3 regions of the Azospirillum ramasamyi genome follow, and region 3 is predicted to be linked to each of the others. Evidence: predicted binding sites of a transcription regulator. Region 3 holds the regulator's gene; each other region holds the start of a gene.
What was found. Region 3 encodes PhoB, which activates phosphate uptake and scavenging genes when phosphate is short. Its sites were predicted from a motif close to TNTCATAAAACTGTCA; they were not measured.
Positions count from the first base shown of each region.

Region 1: the regulator PhoB is predicted to act here: its motif matches at 928-943, upstream of DM194_RS24225 (DUF47 domain-containing protein).
Region 2: the regulator PhoB is predicted to act here: its motif matches at 1,157-1,172, upstream of pstS (phosphate ABC transporter substrate-binding protein PstS).

Region 1 covers NZ_CP029833.1:435,892-438,156, forward strand. The annotation lists gene DM194_RS24220 (inorganic phosphate transporter) at 1-196, opposite strand, end outside; gene DM194_RS24225 (DUF47 domain-containing protein) at 207-851, opposite strand; gene DM194_RS24230 (hypothetical protein) at 1,116-1,658, shown strand; gene lysA (diaminopimelate decarboxylase) at 1,727-2,265, opposite strand, start outside.
Region 2 covers NZ_CP029834.1:260,537-262,801, forward strand. The annotation lists gene pstS (phosphate ABC transporter substrate-binding protein PstS) at 1-1,016, opposite strand, end outside; gene DM194_RS25785 (methyl-accepting chemotaxis protein) at 1,202-2,265, opposite strand, start outside.
Region 3 covers NZ_CP029829.1:2,471,159-2,473,423, reverse strand. The annotation lists gene pstB (phosphate ABC transporter ATP-binding protein PstB) at 1-736, shown strand, start outside; gene phoB (phosphate regulon transcriptional regulator PhoB) at 832-1,536, shown strand; gene DM194_RS11585 (SAM hydrolase/SAM-dependent halogenase family protein) at 1,654-2,265, shown strand, end outside.

The DNA of each region.
Region 1 (2,265 bases), on a different replicon from region 3:
GCAGGCCGAAGAACAGGAAGGCGATGAAGTTGAAGAAGGCCGCCCACAGGACGGCCACCTTGGGCGACAGCACGCGGGTGGACACCACCGTGGCGATGGAGTTCGCCGCGTCGTGCAGGCCGTTGATGAAGTCGAAGGCGAGCGCCACCAAGACGATGAAGATGATCGCCGGCAGACCGATCTGAAGGGCCTCCATTGCCGCCGCCTCAGACCTGATCGAGCATGATGCCCGCGACCAGGTCGCCGACGTCGTCGCAGCGGTCGGTCACCGCCTCCAGCATCTCGTACAGCTCGCGCCGGCCGAGGAAGGTGATCATGTCCGGCTTTTCCGCGATCAGCGTCTGCAGGGCGCCGCGCAGCACATCGTCGGCCTCGTCCTCCAGGTCGGACAGGCGGCCGCAGAGCTGGTCGATCCGCTCGGCGTTGCGGGCGATGGCGCCCAGCAGCGGCATCAGTTCCACCAGAACGTCGGCCTGCTGGCGGATCAGGGAGACGAAGCGGCGCATCGGCTCGTCGAACGACTCGATGCCGTAGAGGCCGGCATGGCGAGGCACCTCGTCCATCAGGTCGATGGCGTCGTCCAGCGCGTTGATCAGCGACAGGATGTCCGACCGGTCGAAGGGGGTGATGAAGGCGCGGTGCAGGCCGCGCCCGGCATCCTTGGCGATGCGGTCGGCGTCCTTTTCCACCCGCTTCAGCGCCGCGATCTTCTGCGCCCGCTCCTCCGGCCCTGCGTCCATGACCGCCTCCAGGGCGGCGGCTGCGGCCACGATGTGGCGGGCCTGGTCGACGAACTGGTCGACGAAGCGTTCCTCCTTCGGCATCAGCGAACGGAATGCGCGCAGCAGCATGGGGCAATGACTCGCGGTGACTGGGGTGATTCGGCGCTGCTCTTAGCATGCTTCGCCGCGCGGTGCAGCGGCGGCGTGTCATGTAACGGTCATGTAACAGTCATCTGGTAGCAAAATCGCCACAGGTTGCGGCCTTTGCGCACTTTCCATCCGGTGAATGGCGTGAACCGGGCCGGCGGCGCCAGATGGGCAGGGGCCATGGAAAGGGGCATACCGCCTTCCCAAATGAGCGCAAGACCCCTTCAAGACCGCAGGTTCTCCCGCATGACGTGTCAATCCAGCCCCATCCGCCGCCTTGCCGCGCCGGCCCTGGCGGTTCTGCTGCTCTCCGCCGCTCCGCTGCGGGCGCAGACCGAGGCGCCGGCGCCGCCACCAGCGTCGGAGGATCCCGCCGGCCGCTGCAGCCCGACCGTCTCGGCCGTGCTCACCACCTGGGACGCCGGGCTGGCGTCGGCGGAACGGTTCGGAGAGAAGGCGGTGACACTGGCGCGTGAGAAGGGGCGGGAGTATCTGCTGCCGCTGCTGGGCATCGACCCGAAGACGGTGCAGCCCGAAGCCCAGGACGGCGGGACGGCCGACGATGTCGGCCGGGCGTTGGAGGAAAGCCGCGACGACCCCAAGCGGCGCGCCGAACTGTGCGCCGCCATCACCCGCGCCGCCGACGAGGCCAAGGCCTCCGCCAGTGCCGGCCTCGACGCGCTGAAACGCGCGCTCGACGGCTGGCAGCTGGCGCCGGGGCCGGCCAATCCACCGGCGGAGCCGGCGCCGGTGCAGCCGTCGAGGCCGGATGGGCTGACCCGCATCTGAGGGGGTGGGGAGGGGCGCAAGCCTATTTCCACCGACCTTCGGTCGGCAGCCCCCTCCTCCCAAAGCCCTTACAGCCAGTCGGGAACGCGCTCGGCGGCCAGCATCTCCTCCACCGTCGGGCGGGGGCGGATGACGGAGAAGCGGTCGCCGTTGACCAGAACCTCCGGCACCAGCGGCCGGGTGTTGTAGGTCGAAGCCATCACCGCGCCATAGGCGCCGGCCGACAGGAAGGCGACGAGGTCGTCGTCGGCCAGCGGCGGCAGCGGGCGTTGAACGGCGAAGGTGTCGCCGCTCTCGCAGACCGGGCCGACCACGTCATAGGGCTCCGCCGCGACGCCCTCGGCCGGCTCCGCCACCGGGACGATGCCGTGATAGGCGTCGTACAGCGACGGGCGGATCAGGTCGTTCATCGCCGCGTCGACGATGGCGAAGCGGCGGTGCAGCCCCTGCTTCACATAGATGACGCGGCTGACCAGGATGCCGGCATTGCCGACCAGCGAGCGGCCCGGCTCCAGCGTGATGCGGCAGCCGAGATTGCCGGTGATGGAGCGCACCATCGCGGCGTAATCGGCCAGATCGGGCGGCGCCTCGTTCTTGTAGGTGATGC
Region 2 (2,265 bases), on a different replicon from region 3:
GACCAGGTCTTCTGGACCATGGAGACGACCGACTCCGGCATCGGCACGTAATCCAGATCGATGGCCATCTGGGCACCGTTCTTGTACGCCCAGTCGAAGAACTTCAGGGCCTCGGCCGAAGTCGCCGGATCCTTCGGATCCTTGTACATCAGGATGAAGCTGGCGCCGGTGATCGGCCAGCTGTCCGCACCCGGCTCGTCGGTCAGGATGACGTAATAGCCCTTGGCATTGGCCCAGTCGGCGTTCGCCGCGGCGGCCTGGAAGGACTCGATCTTCGGAACGACGGCCTTGCCGTCCTTGTTCTGCAGGCCGACATACATGATGTTGTTCTGCTTGGCGTAGGCGTACTCGACGTAGCCGATCGCCCCGTCCGTCTGCTTGACCATGCTGGCCACGCCCTCATTGCCCTTGGCGCCGATGCCGGCCGGCCACTGGACCGAGCTGTTGGCGCCGATCTGGGTCTTGAACTTGGGGCTGGTCTTCGACAGGTAGTCGGTGAACAGGAAGTTGGTGCCCGACCCGTCGGAACGGTACACCGGCGCGATGGCGGTGTTCGGCAGGTTGACGTCCGGGTTCAGGGCCTTGATCTGCGGATCGTTCCACTTGGTGATCTCGCCCATGTAGATGTTGGCGAGAACCGTGCCCGACAGCTTCACGTCGCCGGACTTCAGACCCTTCAGGTTCACGACCGGAACGACGCCGCCCATGATCATCGGGAACTGGATCAGGCCGGCCTGCTCAAGATCTTCCGGCTTCAGCGGCATGTCCGAGGCGCCGAAGGTGACCGTCTTGGCCTTGATCTGCTTGATGCCGCCGCCCGAACCGATGGACTGGTAGTTCAGGCCCACCCCCGTCTCCTTCTTGTAGGCGTCGGCCCACTTGGCATAGATCGGGTACGGGAAGGTAGCGCCGGCGCCGGAGATGTCGGCGGCCGAGGCGACCGACAGCGGGGCGACCGAGACGGAGAGAACGGCCAGGGCACCGAAGGCGGCGCAACGAACGAACGCCGAGGTCATGGTTTTCACGGCAAAACTCCCGATAGGTTGGACGGTGTCGTTGGGTTTGGGAAAAGCCCGGCCTTCGCCGGAGGTCGTAACCCGCCTTCTTCGTCGCGGTGACCATATCCACCGCTGGTGACGGGTTTGTTTTGTTTACGTGTCAGTTTTATGAAACCGACCCGTTCGTGGCCGAGGCGGCGCCATCATCGCGCCGCCCGGATTTCCTGGAGGAACAGATGCACGGCGGAGCCGAGGCTGGTCGCCTCGTGCGACAGGCTTTCCGCCACCTGCAGCACGTCGCCGGCCTGGGCGCGCACCTTGGCCGCGGCCTCCGACAGGCCGGCGACATGGTCCGATGCCGCCTGCGTGCCGACCGCGACCCGGTGGGAGCTGTCGACGATGCTCGAGGTGATGATCGCCTGCTCCTCCACCGCGGCGGCGATGGCGGATGCGTTGGATTCGATGCGCTGGACGCTGCCGGCCATGGTCGCCACCACCTCCGCCGTCTGGCGGCTGGCCGCCTGGGTCGCGGCGATCTGGCGGGCGATCTCGGCGGTGGCCTGGGCGGTCTGGCCGGCAAGGGCCTTCACCTCTCCGGCGACCACCGCGAATCCGCGGCCCATCTCCCCTGCCCTCGCCGCCTCGATGGTGGCGTTCAGCGCCAGCAGGTTGGTCTGGCCGGCGATCTCGTCGATCAGCCCAATCACGGCACCGATCTCGCCGGCGGTGCCGGACAGGTCGGCGACGGTGGCCTTGACCTGTTCCGCCCCGGCGGCGGTGTCGCCGATGATGCGGGCCGATTCGCCGGTGCGCTTGCTGATCTCGGCGATGGATTGCGAAATCTCCGACGCGGCGGTCGCCACCTGCTGGATTCCCGCCGCCATCTCGCCGGACAGTTGCATCGCGGCCTCGGCGCGGTCGTTGGCGTTGGCGGCGATGTCGGTCAGCGAGCGGGCACGCGCCGCCATCAGGCCGGCGGCCTCGGCCAGCGTCTCGACACTGCTCAGCACGTTGCTTTCGAACTGCTCGGCGATCTCCAGCATGCTGGTCCGGCGGGCCGACGCGGCGTTGCGGCGCTCGACCTCCACCTTCTCATGCGCTTCTTCCATGGCGCGGGCGTTGGCGATGAACACGTCGAGCGCACGCGCCATGTCGGTGATCTCGTCGTTGCCGCCGGACTTCAGCTCCACATTCAGGTCGCCGCCGGCCACCCGGCGCATGGCGGCGGCGAGCGCCTCCATCCGGCCGACGACGCGGCGCCCGACAT
Region 3 (2,265 bases):
CGGGGTGAAGGTGTTCTATGGCGCCAAGCAGGCGCTGAAGGGCATCGATCTCGACATCCACGAAAACCGGGTGCTGGCGCTGATCGGCCCGTCCGGCTGCGGCAAGTCGACCTTCCTGCGCTGCCTGAACCGGATGAACGACACCATCGAGGGCTGCCGGATCGAGGGACGGATCGCGCTGGACGGCGAGGATGTCTACGGCAAGACCGTGGACGCGGTGCAGCTGCGCGCCCGCGTCGGCATGGTGTTCCAGAAGCCGAACCCCTTTCCGAAGTCGATCTACGACAACATCGCCTACGGCCCGCGCATCCACGGCCTGGCTTCCGGCCGGGACGAGCTGGACGAGGTGGTGCAGACCTCCCTCAAGCGCGCCGGCCTGTGGGGCGAGGTGAAGGACCGCCTGCGCGAGCCCGGCACCAGCCTGTCCGGCGGCCAACAGCAGCGGCTGTGCATCGCCCGCGCCATCGCCGTCAGCCCCGAGGTGATCCTGATGGACGAGCCCTGTTCCGCGCTCGACTCCATCGCGACCGCCCATATCGAGGAGCTGATCGACGAGCTGCGGGCCAACTACACCATCGTCATCGTCACCCACAACATGCAGCAGGCCGCCCGCGTGTCCCAGCGCACCGCCTTTTTCCATCTGGGCGAGATGGTGGAGTGCGACGACACCGGCGAGATCTTCACCAACCCACGCGACGAACGCACCCAGGGCTACATCACCGGCCGCTACGGCTGAACCCTGTGCATCACGCTTGCGCCCCCTTCCCTCTTTGTTGAAAAGGCTGTCCCATGCCGGTTAACGTCGAGACGCGCGCTGTGAACGGAGCCTCCATGAACGCGGCCCTCAAGCCGCTCGTCCTGGTCGTCGAGGACGAGGCCGACATCCTGACGCTGTTGAGGTACAACCTGGAAAAGGAAGGCTTCCGCGTCGCCACCGCCAGCGACGGCGAGGAGGCCCTGTTGGCCGCCGGCGAACAGACGCCGCACATCGTGCTGCTCGACTGGATGCTGCCGCTGATGAGCGGGCTGGAGGTCTGCCGCCAGCTGCGCCGCAACGCCAAGACCCGCGACATTCCGATCATCATGCTGACCGCCCGCGGCGAGGAAGGGGACCGGGTGCGCGGCCTGAATTCCGGCGCGGACGACTACATCACCAAGCCCTTCTCCCCGACCGAACTGGTGGCCCGCATGCGCGCGGTGCTGCGCCGCGCCTCTCCCGGCATGACCGACGAGGTGCTGACCTTCGCCGACGTGACGATGGATCTGGCCGCCCACCGCGTACGCCGCAACGGCCGGGACGTACATCTGGGGCCGACCGAATTCCGCCTGCTGCGCCACTTCATGCAGCATCCCGGCCGCGTCTTCTCCCGCGAACAGCTGCTCGATCTGGTGTGGGGCCACGACGTGTACGTGGAGCCGCGTACGGTCGACGTACACATCCGCCGCCTGCGCAAGGCGATGAACGAAGACGAAGAGCTGGACCTGATCCGCACCGTACGGTCGGCGGGGTATGCGCTGGATACGAAGTCGGTGTGAGGGTGTTGCTTCGACCGCCCCCTCCCTATCCCTCCACCGCAATCGGACCGGCCAACAGCCGGCCCAAGGGCGGGGAGTGTTAAGGAGGGGGCAACACTGCGGAGGCGGCAACACGCGATGATCCTGCTCTTCACCGACTTCGGCCTTTCCGGCCCCTATACCGGCCAGATGAAGGCGGTGCTGGCGCAGCAGGCGCCCGGCATCTCCGTCATCGACCTGTTCGCCGACGCCCCCGCCTTCGATCCGCAGCTGTCGGCCTATCTGCTGGCCGCCTACGCCCCGGCCTTTCCTGCCGGAAGCGTCTTTCTCTGCGTCGTCGATCCCGGTGTCGGCACCGACCGGCGGCCGGTGATGGTGGAGGCCGACGGGCGCTGGTTCGTCGGTCCCGACAACGGCCTGTTCGCCCTGCTCGCCCGCCGAGCGACGTCGCTGAACGCCTGGACCATCGACTGGATCCCGGACCGGCTGTCCGCCAGCTTCCACGGCCGCGACCTGTTCGCCCCCGTCGCCGCCAGCCTCGCCACCGGCCGGCCGGTTGAGCGCAGCCCGCTCCCCCGTGCCGCCATCGACCGTCCCGGCTGGCCCGACGAACTGGCGCGCATCGTCTATGTCGATGTCTACGGCAACGCCATGACGGGCATGCGGGCATCCACCCTGCCCGCCGATGCGGTGCTGAGCGCCGCCGGCACCCGCATCGTCCATGCCCGCACCTTCGGCGCGGTCGGGCCG